3 regions of the Arthrobacter sp. P1_B9 genome follow, and region 1 is predicted to be linked to each of the others. Evidence: riboswitches for the same ligand, from Rfam matches in the RefSeq annotation. Region 1 holds a riboswitch; each other region holds the start of a gene.
What was found. Region 1 has a riboswitch for cyclic di-AMP ahead of AC1D1A_RS18040 (M23 family metallopeptidase). Riboswitches for the same ligand answer to the same signal wherever they lie in the genome.

Region 1 (5,288 bases):
GGAACCCTGGGGCTGAATTTCGCCCTGTTCATCGCGGCCATGGTGGGGACCGAATTCGGCCTGGACGCGGGGGCCTTCGGCCTGATGAATTCGATCATGGCCATCGGATCCGTCGCCGGGGCCCTGCTGTCCGCCGGGCGCGGCAAGCCACGGCTGCGGGTCATCTTCGGGGCGGCCGCCGCCTTCGGCGTGACCTCGGGCATCGCAGCGATGGCCCCGAACTACTTCTGGTACGGCGTCGCACTTGTGCCCGTGGGGCTGTTCGCGATCACCATGATGACGAGCGCCAACGGGTACGTCCAGACCACGACAGAGCCCGTAATGCGGGGCCGGGTGATGGCCCTCTACATGGCGATCTTCATGGGCGGAACCCCCCTTGGTGCGCCGCTCGTCGGCTGGGTGGCAAACACCGCCGGCCCCCGCTGGTCCATGGCGGTCGCGGCGGGCGCCGGCCTGCTGGCGGCCCTGATCGGGCTGGTGTGGATCATCCGCGCGAAGCACCTGCGGCTCCACTTCAACCGCCGCGCCCACGGGCTGCGGTACTTCCGCGTCGAAAGCCGGACCGGGGCGGCCGGTGCCGGCAGGGACGCGCTGCCGGAGGCACAGCAGGGCGGACGGACCTGAAACGACGACGGCGCCGTCACGGCTTAGGTTCTCAGGGGCCGTGACGACGCCGGACGCGGGGCTACTTCTTCAGTTCCGCCACGACGAAATCGATGCACTCGAGCAGTGCCGAGACATCGTCGGGCTCGATCGCCACGAAGGTGGCGATGCGCAGCTGGTTGCGGCCCAGCTTGCGGTACGGCTCGGTGTCGACGACGCCGTTGGCGCGGAGCACCTTGGCGATGGCCGCGGCGTCGATCGAATCATCGAAGTCGATCGTGGCGATCACGTTCGAGCGGTCCTCGGCCTTGGCCACGAACGGCGTGGCGTATTCGGACGCTTCGGCCCAGCGGTAGATGCGGCCGGCAGAATCCGCGGTCCGGCCGGCGGCGAAGTCCAGGCCGCCGTTGGCGTTGAGCCACTGCACCTGGGCGTCCAGGGTCACCAGGGTGGCCAGTGCGGGGGTGTTGTAGGTCTGGTTCAGCCGGGAATTGTCGATCGCCGTCTGGAGGTCAAGGAAGTCGGGAATCCAGCGGTCGCCGGCCTTGATCCGTGCCGCCCGTTCCAGCGCGGCCGGGGAGAACAGGCCCAGCCACAGGCCGCCGTCGGACGCGAAGTTCTTCTGCGGCGCGAAGTAGTACACGTCCGACTCTGCCACGTCCACGTCCAGCCCGCCCGCGGCCGAGGTCGCGTCCACGAGCACCAGCGACCCCTCGTCGGCGCCGGCCACCCGCTGGACGGGGGCGGCTACGCCGGTTGAGGTCTCGTTCTGCGGCCACGCATAGACGTCGACGCCGGCCTCCGCCCGGGCGGTGGGGCGGGTGCCGGGTTCGGCCTTGATGATGGAGGACTCGGCAAGGAACGGCGCCTTGTTGGTGGCGGAGGCGAACTTCGAGCCGAACTCGCCGAAGGACAGGTGCTGCGCTTTGTTCTCCACGAGCCCGAAGCTGGCAATGTCCCAGAACGCGGTAGATCCGCCGACGCCCAGCACGACTTCATAGCCTTCCGGTGCCCGGAAGAATTCGCTGAGGCCGCTGCGCACCGAGCCGACCAGGTTCTTCACGGGTGCCTGGCGGTGCGAGGTCCCCAGCAGCTTCGACGATGCCGCGGCCAGGGCGTCCATCTGTTCCGGCCGGACTTTGGACGGGCCGGCGCCGAACCGTCCGTCCTTGGGCAGGAGGTTGGCGGGGATCGTGATGCTGGTGTCGCTCACAGTGGCTCCAATTTTCGGCTGGTTCGTAGCGTGGCTGGGAGGTGGCGGGCAGGGATGGCTACCACGGACCCCCCTTTTCATTCTGCCTGTTTCATTCTGCCTGTTTTATTTTGCCTGACAGCTCCCGGCGATACGGAAAAAGGCCTGTCATAGTCCGGTCATTGAGACGCCGGGGACGGCCGGCTGGGGCTGGGATAATAGCTCCAGGTCGATCGAAAGATTATCCGGAGTAATTCAAAATAGGCTAGGCTGGCATGCGAACGTACGGCGGTTCCCGCCTGGGCGCATCCTGCATGCAGCCCGCACGCGGTACGGTGGGAATGACGCTAGGACTGCGCTCGAGGAGCTGAGCTGAATGACGGATCTGATCGATACCACGGAGATGTATCTTCGGACCATTCTGGAACTTGAAGAAGAAAACATCGTTGCCCTCCGCGCCCGCATCGCCGAACGGCTCCGCCACTCCGGCCCCACTGTGTCCCAGACGATCGGCCGGATGGAGCGCGACGGGCTGGTGGTTGTTTCCGGCGACCGGCACCTTGAATTGACGGAAACCGGACGGAAACGTGCAATCGGTGTCATGCGCAAGCACCGTCTGGCCGAACGCCTCCTCGCGGACGTGATCGGGCTCGACTGGGCCTACGTCCACGAGGAAGCGTGCCGCTGGGAACATGTCATGAGCGAACGCGTCGAGCGAAGAATCTTCGAGATGCTCAACCACCCGACAGTCTCGCCCTACGGAAACCCTATTCCGGGGCTTGCGGATCTTGGCGGCGTTCCCAATGGCGCCCCCGTGGACAGGCCTGTGAACCTGCTGGAGGCCATGGCCGGCTACGGGGTAACTTCCCGGGTTACGGTCAACCGACTCGCGGAGCCGATCCAGGTGGAGCCGGAGCTTCTGGCCCAGCTCGACGAGGGCGGAATCAGGCCTGGCGCGCTTGTCTCGCTGGAGCGGGTGGGGGAGTACATCTCGGTCCGCGTCCCCGATATCGAAGGTGCCCTGGAACTGCCGCCCGAGGTTGCCGCGCACGTCTTTGTAACAGTCGCCTGACCAGCCACTACGCGCCGGTCATGGGACGACCCATGAGTTGTCCACAATTGCGGTTACGGATTTATTACCGGGCGGCTTAATCGCCTATAGTTAGTGCCCAGTACCGATACCAAAGCGTTACCTGATCCGAAGCCGAGCCCTGCCAGCGGATCAGTCGCAGAACTACCTCCTGGCAGGGGCGGGGGAACCACTTTCGGCTGCTACTTCGGCAGCCTTGGGGTGAAGTCCGTCAGCGGCAAGCAGCTTCCACCGAAGGATCCCCTGGGATGCATCTGTGCGTGGCTGCTTGCAACGGCGGACCGGGTCTTTGATCTCTCTGACCCGAATCCGACAGCTAACTTCGCAGGCCATCCAGAGAGGAACCGTTCTTGACCACCCAGACCTCCAGGGGCCGTCGCCGCGCGACCGGTCCCGCACCGGAGCCGCGTCCCGTCGTCGCACACACGGCCGAACGCCCGCGGGACGTGCACCGGGATGAACGCCGTCGCCGTCGCAGTCCGTTCCGCCAGGTCACGGACTTTGCCGCGGCCAGCGGGGTCGGGCAGAAGGCCGGGATCGCCCTGGCCGCAACTGGTCTGGTTCTGACCGTGACGGTCCCCGTCACGAGCCCGGTGATGGCTTCGAATCCGGGCGGGTCCGGCGCGCTCTCCGCTGCCGTGCAGCCGGATGTCACCGCTGCCGCCGCCGCCAAAGTCGACTTCAACCGCACGGCCGTCACCACGAAGGGCGATCCGGACGGGAAACTCAAGCAGCTGCTGAGCGCCCAGTCTGTGGGCACCATCACCCGCGCGGCATCGGCCGGCACCCTGGGTGCGCCGCTCGACCAGCTGGTCACGGCCTCGCCCTTCGGCTACCGTGTCAGCCCCATTACCGGGGGCGCGGGGGAGTTCCACCGCGGCCAGGATTTCGCCGCCCAGTGCGGCACGGCGGTCCACGCGGCCGCCAGCGGCACCGTGACCTTCAACGGCTGGCATCCCTTCGGCGGGGGGAACCGCGTGGTCATCGATCACGGCAACGGCCTGGAGACCACGTACAACCACCTGTCCTCGGCCTCGGTCAAGGTCGGCCAGAAGGTTTCCCGCGGTGACGTCGTCGCCATGAGCGGAACCACCGGCGCCTCCACGGGCTGCCACCTCCACTTTGAAGTGATGGTCAACGGCGATGTCGTTGACCCGCTCGGCTGGCTCTAAAAAGACGATGGGCTGCTCTCAACTTCCTGTGACACGCCGTGATCTGAATGTGACATTGGATCCGGACTGCTGTAGGGTTTGAAGCACGCCAACTTTTCCGAAGTTGGCGCTCTTGAGTGGATTGCCTAGCTCTGCCACCGCTCAAGGTCCGTTCGCATTACATCGTCTGGCAGGGGCGGGGGAACCAATTTTGGCCTTCGAAAGAAGGCCTTGGGGTTAAGTCGCAAAGCTTCCCAGGAAGCAGCGCGGCCGGGTGACTCCCATCCGAATCCGACAGCTCACCTCGTAGGCATTGGGAGAGGCTACTTTCGTGTCTTCACGCCACAATTCTGCGCGCATGCGCACCGGCGAGGCTCTGTCGAGCCCGCTGGAATCCACATCACGTGCCGCCCTTGCCGGCGCCCGGATTGGATCACGTTCCGCAGGCTCAATCTCTAGCGAGCCCGGACAGCATGCAGTTTCCGCTTTTGGCGCGTCTTCGCAGTACACCCTTCGCTAAGTAACCCATTTCGGGGCGATCCGGCGTACCCCCAAGATGCCGGAGCGTCCTCAGTCCGCGCCCGAAAGCGCGCGGTCCAAGGATCACGAAAGAGAGAACTTAATGACTACTCGTGCAAACGTTGCACGGCACCGCGCCGAGGTCACCAAGACCAACTCGCTGGCTGTTATTGCTAAGGCTGTCGGCGACAACGCCGGCGGCGTGGGCCGTCAGGCTGCGGTCATCGCCGCAGCTTCCGGTCTGGTCCTGACCAGCGGAATCGCAGCCAACGCTGCTGAAACCAATGTTCAGCGCGAATCCACCTCCGCTTCGGCCCTGGAAGTCCAGTCCGCAGCTCCGGCCACCATCTCGGCCGCTTCCACCATCGCGATCTCCTACGAGAAGCCCGCCGTGACCACCACGCCGGCTCCCGTTGTCGAGGCTCCCAAGCCCGTTGTCAAGGTCCAGGACGCCACGGCCACCCGCGCCGGCGGCACCGAGCTTGGCGTCAGCGGCGGCGTCGCTGCCCAGGCCCCCGCTGGCATCGGAAGCGGCGCAGGCGCGACCATCGCCGCCGCTGCCTACGCACAGATCGGCGTGGCGCAGGACTGCACCGCCCTCGCCACCAACGCCCTGGCCGCGGCAGGCATCCACTACCACGGCTGGCCGGCAGGTTACCTGTCCCTGGGCCGCACCGTGAGCGCCGCCGAGGCACGCCCGGGCGACCTCGCTTACTACCAGAACGGCGGCGTG
Region 2 (5,288 bases), on a different contig from region 1:
CGGACTGATCCGTGCCCTCACTTTCCGGCATGACCCGCGTCCCCGGACGCGACTGGCGCAACCCGTCGACGTGGCATTTGCGCACCCGGCTGGTCCTGGTCGCCATGGCGCTGCTCGTGGCCATCTGCGGCGCTGTGGGCTTGTTCAGCTACGCCTCCATGGACCTCTTCCTCACCCGGCAGCTCGACACCCAGCTGGACCAGGCCTCGCACCGTTCGAGCGAGTTCGGCCGGCCCTCCTCCGACGATTCGGGCAGGCGCCCCGACCCCCTCGAAGCCCGGGGACAGGGCGTCGGGACGCTTAACGCACGGATAGTGGACGGCGAAGTCAGCAGGGCCGGGTTCCTGGCCGGGGACGGCGCGGTCAAGAGCCTCTCCCCCGCCGACAACAAGGTTCTCCTGGCCCTCACCCCGAGCGGCGTGTCCGTGGACCGCAGCCTTTCGGCCGGCGCCTACCGGCTCACGGCGGCGCGAACACCGTACGGTGACGTGATTGTGACCGGACTCCCGCTGGCAGAAAAACAAAGCACCCTGGCCTCCCTGGTCTGGACCATGGTGGTGGTGTCCGCAGGCGGGCTCGTGCTGATCGGGCTCGCCGGCACGGCCCTGATCCGGCGGACCATGAAGCCGCTGGAACAGCTCTCCGAGGTTGCCACTAAGGTCTCCCGTCTCCCGCTGGACGCCGGCGAGGTGGCGCTCGGGGTCCGCGTCCCGACGTCGGCGGCCCATCCCGGAACGGAAGTGGGCAGCGTGGGCTACGCGCTGAACAAGATGCTGGACAACGTCTCCAACGCTCTCGAGGCGCGGCAGGAGAGCGAGATGAAGGTCCGGCAGTTCGTCGCCGACGCCTCGCACGAACTCCGCACCCCGCTGACGGCCATCCGCGGCTACACGGAGCTGATGCGGATGACCGAGCATTTCACCCCCGACGGCGAGAGGTCCCTCGCCCGTGTGCAAAGCCAGTCCGAGCGGATGACCACGCTCGTGGAGGACCTGCTGCTGCTGGCGCGCCTGGACGAGGGACAGCCGCTCAAAATCTCCGACGTCGACCTCACCCAACTGGCCATCGAGACGGTCAGCGATGAGAAAGTCATGGCCCCGGACCGCATCTGGCAGCTGGAACTTCCGGACGAGCCCGTGGTGGTGCGCGGTGATGCGACCCAGCTTCACCAGGTCCTCGCCAACCTGCTGTCCAATGCGCGCAAGCACACGGAACCCGGGACCAAGGTGGTCACGGGCGTCATGCGCTCGGCTGACGGCAGTGCCGTGGTCACCGTGACAGACAATGGCAGCGGCATCGCCCCGGAATTTATCGGCCGGGTCTTCGCCCGCTTCACCCGGGCCGACGCCTCGCGCACCAATCCGGCGTCGAACCCCGCAGCCGTCCCCGCCGATTCTGCCGTCGCGACGGCCAGGGTCGGGTCCGGGGCCGCCGCACGCTCGTCCTCCGGCGCCGTTTCCGGCAGCCGCGGAGGTCACGGCACGGCGACCGCCGCGCCGACGTCCGAGGGCACCAGCGGGTTGGGCCTGTCCATTGTCCAGTCGATCGTGGAGGCCCACGGAGGAACAGTCGAGGTCACGTCCCGGCCGGGCCGCACGGAGTTCGCCGTGCGGCTGCCCGCCTCGCCGCCGCCGGCGTAACCGGAACGGCCGCCGCCGGCGCAAACGACCCGGACGGTCGACCGGTGAGCCCGGCGCAACCCGACACCCCGGCACTGTGACTCCTGTTACCAAAATGTGACTTAAGCGGCCGGGTCCTGTAGCGTCGTTAGCGTGCGCCGCCATCGGTGCCGCATATCCGGACGGACGCCAAACTCTGCCGCTTCCCGGATTCCGCTGGACCAGGCAGAGGCGGGGGACCCAGAGTTCCCGGGCAATCTGCTTTCATGCGCCCTCGGGGTGAAGCCGACACGTGATGTTCCGTGCGGCCGGATGACCTCATCCGAACCCGACAGCTAACTCCGCCGGCGTTGAGAGGCCACCATGACTGAATTCCAGGTACAAACACGCCCTGACGGCGGTTCGCATTCCCGCTCAGTTGGCGCCGCCAAGTCGCGCCACCGCGCCGAACCGGTCAAGCAGGCATCCGCCCTGTCGCGGTTCGCCGCCGGGCTCGGTGTAACCGGCCGCCGTGCCGCCGTCGTCACCGCCGCGTGCGCGCTGCTGCTGGGTGGCGGCGCCGCCAGCCAGGCGGCAGAGCCGGGCGCCCACACGGCGAATGTTGCGAGCCAGACGGCCACGATCGCCGACCCGCTGGCCAAGCTCAACTTCGAGCGGGTCCAGGTGGCTGGGCCGACCGCTGCCACGGAAAAGAACGTGGCTCCCCAGATCTCGGAGGTTAAGGCAGCCGAAGCGCTGATCCACGCGCCCGCTGCTGCCGCACCGGCAGCCGCGGCAGCACCTGCTCCGGCACCCGCGGCAGCCCCCGCACCTGCTCCGGCTCCCGCGGCAGCCCCCGCTCCGGCACCGGCAGCCGCTCCGGCACCGGCACCGGCAGCCGCGCCGGTCGCAGTCGACGACCCCGCCGGCGCGCAGGCCTACGCCGCGTCCCAGCTGGGAAGCTATGGCTGGGCACCCGGCCAGATGCAGTGCCTGCACAAGCTGTGGACCAAGGAATCCGACTGGAAGACCACCGCCACGAACGCCAGCAGCGGCGCCTACGGCGTGGTCCAGTCCCTGCCCGCCTCGAAGATGGCGAGCGCCGGCGCCGATTACATGACCAACTACCGGACCCAGATCAACTGGGGCCTGAACTACGTCAAGTCGCGCTACGGTTCCCCCTGCGGTGCCCTGAACTTCCACTACGCACACAACTGGTACTAAACCGGCACTAGCCGCCCCCGCCCTGGAGGCCCCGGATCCGCATGGATCCGGGGCCTCTTTGCGTCTCCACGGCCGGACCGGCCCCGGCGGCCCGGACTTCCACAGCCCCCGCACAGCTTGACCCTAAAGCCCTCATATGGGCCGCCGGGAAAGTTGAGCCATGACATTCACAGACCAGGCCACAGGAACCCTGCCCCGCTCCACGGCGACGCCGGCCGGCCCGGCGGCCCCCGGGGCACCCTCGGGGCTTGCGCTGGCCGACGCACCCGTCCCGGGCCCGATCGCTGGGGCCCTGACCGGCCCCGGCGGCCGGCGCACGGCCATTGATACGCGCGCCAGCACGCCCCTGCTGGACGTCACCATCCCGGTCTTTAACGAGGAACGGGACCTCGAGGCCTGCCTGCGCCGGCTCCACGCGTACCTGCTCGGCGCCTTCCCGCATTCCTTCCGGATCACCGTGGCGGACAACGCCAGCACCGACGGAACGCTCAAGGCCGCGGAACGGGTAGCCCGCGAGCTGCGCGAAGTGACGGTGGTCCATATGGCAGAAAAGGGCCGCGGAAACGCACTCCGCAAGGTGTGGCTGGCCTCGCCGTCGCCGGTCCTGGCGTACATGGATGTGGATCTTTCCACTGATCTGGCGGCCCTCGGCCCGCTCCTTGCCCCGCTCATTTCCGGGCACTCCGACCTGGCGATCGGGACACGGCTGACCCGCAACTCCCGCGTGGTCCGCGGACCCAAACGGGAATTCATCTCGCGCAGCTACAACTTCCTGCTCCAGGCCCTCATGGGCGCCCACTTCAGTGACGCGCAGTGCGGCTTCAAGGCGATCCGGGCGGACGTGGCCCGGCAACTGCTTCCCCACACGCTGGACAACGCCTGGTTCTTCGACACCGAGCTGCTGGTCCTGGCAGAAAAGTGCGGCCTGCGCGTCCACGAAGTCCCGGTGGACTGGACCGACGACCCGGATTCCAGCGTGGACATCGTCCAGACGGCCCTCGCGGACTTGCGCGGCATGGCACGGTTGAGCCGGGACCTGGTCTCGGGCAGGATCCCGGTTCCCGACCTGCGCGCGGCCCTGGCCCGCGGACCGCTGCCGGCCGCCTCGCGGGCACAGGAACAAAGCCCCGGCGGAAGCCTCTTCGGACAGCTCGTCCGCTTCGGCAGCATCGGGGTGGCCTCCACCCTGGCCTACCTGGCGATTTTCCTGCTCTGCCGCGGGTTCATGGACCCGCAGCTGGCAAACTTCCTCGCGTTGCTCACCACCGCCGTGGCCAACACTGCGGCCAACCGGCGCTTCACGTTCGGCATCCAGGGCGGCAGCCAGGCGGCTCGCCACCATTTTGAGGGGCTGCTGGTCTTCGGCATCGGGCTGGCCCTGACCTCGGGCGCACTCGCCCTCGTTCACGCCGCGTCGGGAGCGGCCCCGGACCGCTGGCTTGAACTGCTCACGGTCACCGCCGCCAACCTGGCCGCCACGGCCGTGAAGTTCCTGCTCTTCCGGTTGGTGGTTTTCCGCCACAGGCCCGCCGCTGCCGTTCCGGCGCCCGGCGCCCCCGATCCTTCCCTCTCCCGCACAGAAAAGGCCAAGTAAATGACGGCAACCATTAGCCCCACCGCCGGAGCCCAGGGCGGTTCCCCGGCCGGCAGGCCGCCGGCCGCCGAGGAACAGCCACACCCGGTTCCCGGAGACGGCGGGACGGCGCCCCATCTGCCCGCGTCCCCGGCGCCGGCCACCCAAGGCCGCCGGGACCGGCTGCTGTTCGGACCGCAGCCCCGCTGGGTGCGGCCCTCGGCAGCGCTGCTCCTGGTGGTCTCCGCGGCGTTGTACCTGTGGAATCTGGAGGCCACCGGCTACGCCAACTCCTTCTATGCCGCGGCGATCCAGGCCGGGACCAAGGACTGGACCGCGCTGCTCTTCGGCTCCCTCGACGCCGGCAATGCCATCACGGTGGACAAGCCCCCGGCCGCACTCTGGATTCCCGCCCTCGCGGGACGGATCTTTGGTTTCTCGGCCCTGAGCATGCTCATTCCCCAGGCGCTCATGGGAGTGGCCGCCGTCGGGCTTCTCTACCTGACCATCAAGCGGGTGTCCGGGCCGGCCGCGGGCCTGCTCGCCGGCGGCGCCCTGGCGCTGACCCCGGTGGCCGCCCTGATGTTCCGGTTCAACAACCCGGACGCGATGCTCACCCTGTGCCTGGTGCTGGCGGCCTACCTCACCACCCGCGCCATCGAGAAGGCCGGCTGGAAGTGGCTCGCCGCGGCCGGCGCGGTCATCGGCCTGGCGTTCCTGAGCAAGATGCTGCAGGGCTTCCTGATCGTTCCCGGGCTGGCCCTGGCCTACCTGTGGGCGGCGCCCACCACCCTCGGCCGCCGGCTCCTGCACCTGCTGGCCGCCGCCGCCGGGATCGCCGTCGTGGCCGGCAGCTACGTTGTGCTGTTCCAGCTGACGCCGGCCTCGGTCCG
Region 3 (5,288 bases), on a different contig from region 1:
GTTGCCCTCCGCCGTCAGCACAGTGAGGCCGGCCTGGGCAATCCGGCCGGGCGCCCCCGTGATGTCTAATGCGAAATCAGGGGCCGGCGCCGCGGATGCCGCAGGTGACTCAGGCGACGGTGCGGTAGATGGCGCAGGGGCAGCGCATCCTGCCACCCCCAGCGTCATGCCGGAAAGTGCGATGGCGAGTGTCAGCTTGGTGTGCATGGTTGCGTAAACCGCTTTCGATCGGAGGCTTGCCAGTTCAGTCTAGGCAGATGGTCCGGGTCCACCGCCCAGGACAGCTTGGCACCGCGTTTCCGCCGCGAGCCGCGAGGGGAAAGAATGGACAGGTGAGTGATGCCGGCGAATTCATCGACCTCTCGCTGCAGCGCGAAGCTTCCTGGCGCCGCGCTGAACAGCTTCAGGCGCGGCTGGAAACGGAGCCGGCGGGCAGCGGCCTCCGGTTCTACGGCACGTCCGTGGGCGCCGTGCGCGGCACGGTCCGGGATGCCGGCCGCCGCTATCCCGGGCTGTCCCGCGATGAGGTCACTGCGCTGAGTTCCGAACTGTGGGGCTCCGGGCTCGGAGGCTCCGGCCGGGGGGCCGCGCCGGTTTTCGAGCGCCGGCTGGCCGCCGTGGTCCTGCTGCAGGCCAACGTGAAGCTCCTGACCAACTCCGACCTCACCCGGCTGGAGGGCTTCATCCGGCAGGCGCGGGTGCGGGACCTTGTGGATCCGCTCGCCGTCGACGTCGTCGGGCCCCTGGTGGACGGACTCGATGTTCTGGCCAGGGTGCGGGCCGACAGCGTGCTGGACCGGTGGGTGCGCGAGCCCGACGCCTGGCTGCGCCGGGCCGCGCTTCTCTCGCCGTTGCTGGCGCTGCGCGCGGGCGCGGGGGACTGGGACAGGTTCCTCCGGCACGCCAACGCGGTGCTCGGCGAGCCGGGCGGGACGTTCGACGCCGACGGCACAGCTGTCCGGGATGCCGTCTCCCGGGTCCTGGCAGAGATGGCAAAGTGGAGGCCGGAGCTGCAATTCACGTCCATTGGAGAATGACCCTCCGAAATTTCGCCGCCGGCTCGGCTTTGGCCCAGGCATTTAGACATCCGGACTGTCAGGCCTTCGGACCCCCCGGATCGCCCTGCCCAACGGCGCTGCCGGAATTTCCGGACTTGCCGCCGGCATTTGCCGGGACCGCGAAAGTCCTCGCCGCCCGTGACCCGGCGACGGCGCCCGCGGCTATGGTGACCAGCGCTCCCACCAGCAGGGCCGCGGCCTCGCCTGGGAGCAGGACCTGAAGCTGCGTGCCGATGCTCGCCGCAGCCACCGGTACGCCAAGCTGGGCCGCCGACAACACCCCCAGCGACAGCGGGAGTCCCAGGAAAGCCAGGTCGGCGTGGGCCAGCAGGGCCCCGGCCCCCAGCAACAGGCCGAGGGCCATCATGTCCGGGTGCCCGGCCAGGTCCCTTAGCGTCAGCGATGCACCCAGCCACACGAAGAAGAGCGGACCCAGGAAGCCGTCGCTGAGCGCGAACAGTTGCCGGGCCAGCCGCCGCGGTTCGCCGACCGCAGCCATCACCAGGCCGAAAGAAAAGCCTGCCATCATCACAGACACATTGCTCCACGTCGCGACACCGGCCAGGGTGAAGAGCACGGCCAGCTGGATCCGTAGCTCCAGGGCAAACTTGCGGCTTTCCGAGAGCCGGTGCACGCGCCGACGGATTCCCTGGCGCTCCAGCCAGCGCAAGCCGACAAAGAGCACTACCGCGCACCCGGTCACCGCGAGGACACCCAGCGCCGCCTGGACTGCGTGGGGCGGATCCACCAGGAGCGGCAACGCCACAATGCAGGCTGTGTCGGCTATTGCCACCTGCGCTGTCATAGCGACGACATCTGGCCCGCCGAGGCGCAGGGAATCGACGATTGGAAGCACCAGGGCGGCCGACGAGGAGGCCAGCAGCACGACGTAGAGGGGAGCATGTCCAGTCCCGAACAGCAGTCCGATGCCGGTTCCGATCACCACCGCTGCCGCTGCGGCCACCATCGCCCGGCGGGAGCCTTTGCCGAGGGCGCCACGGATGTGCGGATCCCGCACGGGAACGTGGGTGCCTGCCACGAACATCATCAGCGCAAACCCGATATTGGCCAGCAGGGTGAACGTCGGGTCCGCGGGGTCCACCAGGGCCAGGCCTGAGCGCCCGATCGCGATGCCGGCCAGCAGCTCACCCAGCATGACAGGCAAGTGCCAGCGCGCCGGCAGGGCCAGCAGGGGGCCAGCCAAGGCGATGACGGCGATCAGCGCCAGCGACAGGAAGGTCACGGTTCGCGGCGGCCGGCCGGCGCCGGGCCTGACCGCCGTTCCACCACCGCATAGGCCTTGCCGTCCAGGAAAGCCCAGTCGTTGACAACCATGTACCCGAGCGCGTCCACCCGGTCATTGAGGATGTGCTCGTCGAAACCCCCGTCGCGCGGTTCCGCGTCCCATGTGCTCACGTGGACGTCCCCGCCGTCGAGGATCAGCAGCTCGGTGTTGACGTCGAAATCCTCTTGGGGCTGAGTGCTCAACTGGCAGATGGCGACACAATGGCTGTTCATTTTCGGGCCTCCGCTTCCGGTGGTGCTGATGGCATCATCCTATGTTCGGAAACGGCGCCGCCCTATGGGCAAATTGCGGCCCGGCATCACGGCTCCGTTACCTGAATGTGACTTTCGGGTGCGGTTCGCGCTACGGTTGATGAGTGCCTGTTGTCTCCGATACGGGCGCTCCCCAGCCGATTGCCTAACTCTGCCGCGGCCCGGGGGTAACTCGCATCAACGTCCGGCAGAGACGGGGAAACCACTTTTGATCTGCTGATATGCAGGTCTTGGGGTGAAGCCGCACAGTGCCCGCAACGACGGGCCCGGGAGTGCGGCCGGGTGCCTCCCATCCGAATCCGACAGCTCACCTCGCAGGCATTGGGAGAGGCTACATTTTTCATGACTTCAGTCAATACTTTTGCGCGCCATGCCGCCGTCCTCGCCGCCGCATCCGGCCTGGTCCTGACCAGCGGAATGGCCGCCAACGCCGCCACCGCCCCCGTGCAGCGTGACTCTGCTCCGGCGTCGAACGTCGACGTCACCGGACAGGTCAGTGCCCCCGTCAGCGCCGATTCAAGCGTCAAGATCAGCTTCGAGCGCCCCGCAGTGGATTCTGTTGCCGCGCCGGTCATCGAACAGCCCGTCGCACCGGCTCCGGCTCCCGCTGCAGCCCCGGCGGCAGCGCCCAAGGCTCCGGCCAAGCCGGTCATCCAGGTGCAGGCCGCTCCGGCAGCAGCTCCGGCAGCAGCGCCGGCCGCGGCGCCCGCGGGCGGACGCAACGCCATCATGCTCTCGGCCGCCTACAGCCAGGTGGGCATCACCCAGGACTGCACCGCCATGGTGGAAAAGGCCCTTGGCGCCGCGGGTAAGCCCGTTGGCGACATCGGTCCCCGCGCGTTCCTTGGCCTTGGAACCGTTGTGGCGACGCCGCAGCCCGGTGACATGGTGGTCCAGTCCGGCCACGTCGGCATCTACGCCGGCAACGGCCAGGTGGTCAGTGGCGGCATGAACGGCAAGAACCAGACCATGGTCCACCCGCTGTCCTGGCTCACCGCGACCGGCGGCGTGACGTTCGTCCGCGCCTAAGCCGCACGGCCCCGACCCGGGGCCAGACAGTCCGGAAAGACCGGCGCTCGAGTTCCCTTGGGGGCAACTCGACCGCCGGTCTTTCCTGTCTCCGCATTCGGGAGTCCGGGATCCCGATGGCATATCTTTCCCCGGCGGATGGACCTCAGGGATTCCCGCTGCCCATGAGCGGAAGCGTCAACTTCATGACGGTTCCCTCGTCGCCCGTCGCGGCCACCTCGACGGTGCCCCCGGCCGCGACAGCAATCTCCCGGACCAGGGCCAGGCCGATGCCAAAGCTCCGCTGTCCCTGTGAGGTGCCGGTGCCGGCCGTCCGCACGAACCGGTCAAAGATCCGGGCCTGATCGACGCCGGTGATTCCGGTCCCGGAGTCCGCCACCGTGATCACGGCGCGCTTCTGCTCGATTGAGGTCGTGATGGACACGCGGCCGCCCGGAGGCGTGTGGGCCAGCGCGTTGTCCGCCAGGGCCAGCACGGCACGCCGCAGCGCATTCTTCTCGATCCGGGCCAGCGGCCGGGCATCGGCGGAGAATTCCAGACGCACCTGGCGCTGCTCTGCCACCTGCTGGAGGCTGCCGGCGACGCTGGCGGCAGCGTCGGCGAGGTCGGCAGGGGGCGCGGAACGGTCCGGGGCCTCCGCGGTTGCCGCGAGGAGCAGTTCGTTGACAATCCCTGTCAGCGTCGCGGCGTCCTCCCGGATCCGGGCCAGGTCGTGGCTTTGCCTGGAGCCGGGCACAGTGTTGCGCTGGGCCAGCTGGATCCTGGTGTCCAGGATGGTCAATGGCGTGCGCAATTCGTGGCTGGCGTCCTGGACAAAACGCCGCTCCCTTGCCAGGGCATCACTGAGGGGACGAATCGCGCTGCGCGCACTGAGCCACCCGACGATTCCGGCCAGCAGGATTCCCGCCACCCCGGCGATGATCATGGCTTCGAGGACGTCCTTGGAATCCAGGTAGGTGTAGGCCGTCCCGGCCGCCGCCGAGCCCGGCACTTCAGGATGGGCCAGTTGGTTCGTGAGGTATAGCGCCGTGGCGGCGAGCAGCCCGAGAACCATGACCGCGCACGCAGCACTGATCCGCACCGCGACCTTGAGGGAAGCCTTGCGCAGGATGGAGTGGTCCGGATTTCCGCCGGCCGGCCGGCCGTCACTCATGGGCTTCGCCGATCTGGTATCCGAGGCCGTGCACCGTGCGGATCACTGCTTTGGAGATCTTCCGGCGCAGGTGATGAACATAGGTATCGATCACGCCGGGCTGTTCCGAGGCGTGGAAGCACGCCGCGAGGAGCTCATCCCGGGTGAAGACGCGGTCCGGTTCCGCGGCCAGGGCAGCCAGCAGCTGGCCTTCCTTTGCGGTCAGTGACACCGTTTGCCCGTAGACGGAACGGACGGAGCGCTGCGTTGGATCCAGTTCCCAGTCCCCGATCGCCACCGGTGCCGGGGCCGGGGGAGTGAAAGTCCGCGTCAGTGCGCGCAGGCGTGCTGCCAGTTCGCCGGCGTCGAACGGCTTGGTCACGTAATCGTTGGCGCCGGCGTCCAGGCCCCTGACTTTTTCGTCGGCATCGCCCAGCGCGGTCAGGATCAGGATGGGCGTGGCAATGCCTTTCGACCGCAAAGCCGTAATGAGGGCGATGCCGTCCATGCCG

Region 2: linked by a shared signal. The riboswitch ahead of AC1D1A_RS09190 (aggregation-promoting factor C-terminal-like domain-containing protein) and the one ahead of AC1D1A_RS18040 (M23 family metallopeptidase) in region 1 are both predicted to bind cyclic di-AMP.
Region 3: linked by a shared signal. The riboswitch ahead of AC1D1A_RS10290 (hypothetical protein) and the one ahead of AC1D1A_RS18040 (M23 family metallopeptidase) in region 1 are both predicted to bind cyclic di-AMP.

What each region holds. Positions count from the first base shown of each region.
Region 1 is NZ_JBFUAA010000015.1:137,115-142,402, reverse strand. It holds gene AC1D1A_RS18055 (MFS transporter) at 1-624, shown strand, start outside; gene serC (phosphoserine transaminase) at 686-1,816, opposite strand; gene AC1D1A_RS18045 (iron-dependent transcriptional repressor DtxR) at 2,172-2,867, shown strand; cyclic di-AMP (ydaO/yuaA leader) riboswitch at 3,018-3,231, shown strand; gene AC1D1A_RS18040 (M23 family metallopeptidase) at 3,236-4,057, shown strand; cyclic di-AMP (ydaO/yuaA leader) riboswitch at 4,194-4,363, shown strand; gene AC1D1A_RS18035 (NlpC/P60 family protein) at 4,659-5,288, shown strand, end outside.
Region 2 is NZ_JBFUAA010000005.1:88,672-93,959, forward strand. It holds gene AC1D1A_RS09180 (response regulator transcription factor) at 1-8, shown strand, start outside; gene AC1D1A_RS09185 (sensor histidine kinase) at 30-1,640, shown strand; cyclic di-AMP (ydaO/yuaA leader) riboswitch at 1,824-1,983, shown strand; gene AC1D1A_RS09190 (aggregation-promoting factor C-terminal-like domain-containing protein) at 1,983-2,822, shown strand; gene AC1D1A_RS09195 (bifunctional glycosyltransferase family 2/GtrA family protein) at 2,983-4,416, shown strand; gene AC1D1A_RS09200 (glycosyltransferase family 39 protein) at 4,417-5,288, shown strand, end outside.
Region 3 is NZ_JBFUAA010000006.1:37,210-42,497, forward strand. It holds gene AC1D1A_RS10270 (hypothetical protein) at 1-207, opposite strand, end outside; gene AC1D1A_RS10275 (DNA alkylation repair protein) at 333-1,037, shown strand; gene AC1D1A_RS10280 (cation:proton antiporter) at 1,096-2,301, opposite strand; gene AC1D1A_RS10285 (hypothetical protein) at 2,298-2,546, opposite strand; cyclic di-AMP (ydaO/yuaA leader) riboswitch at 2,748-2,950, shown strand; gene AC1D1A_RS10290 (hypothetical protein) at 2,958-3,644, shown strand; gene AC1D1A_RS10295 (sensor histidine kinase) at 3,790-4,797, opposite strand; gene AC1D1A_RS10300 (response regulator transcription factor) at 4,790-5,288, opposite strand, start outside.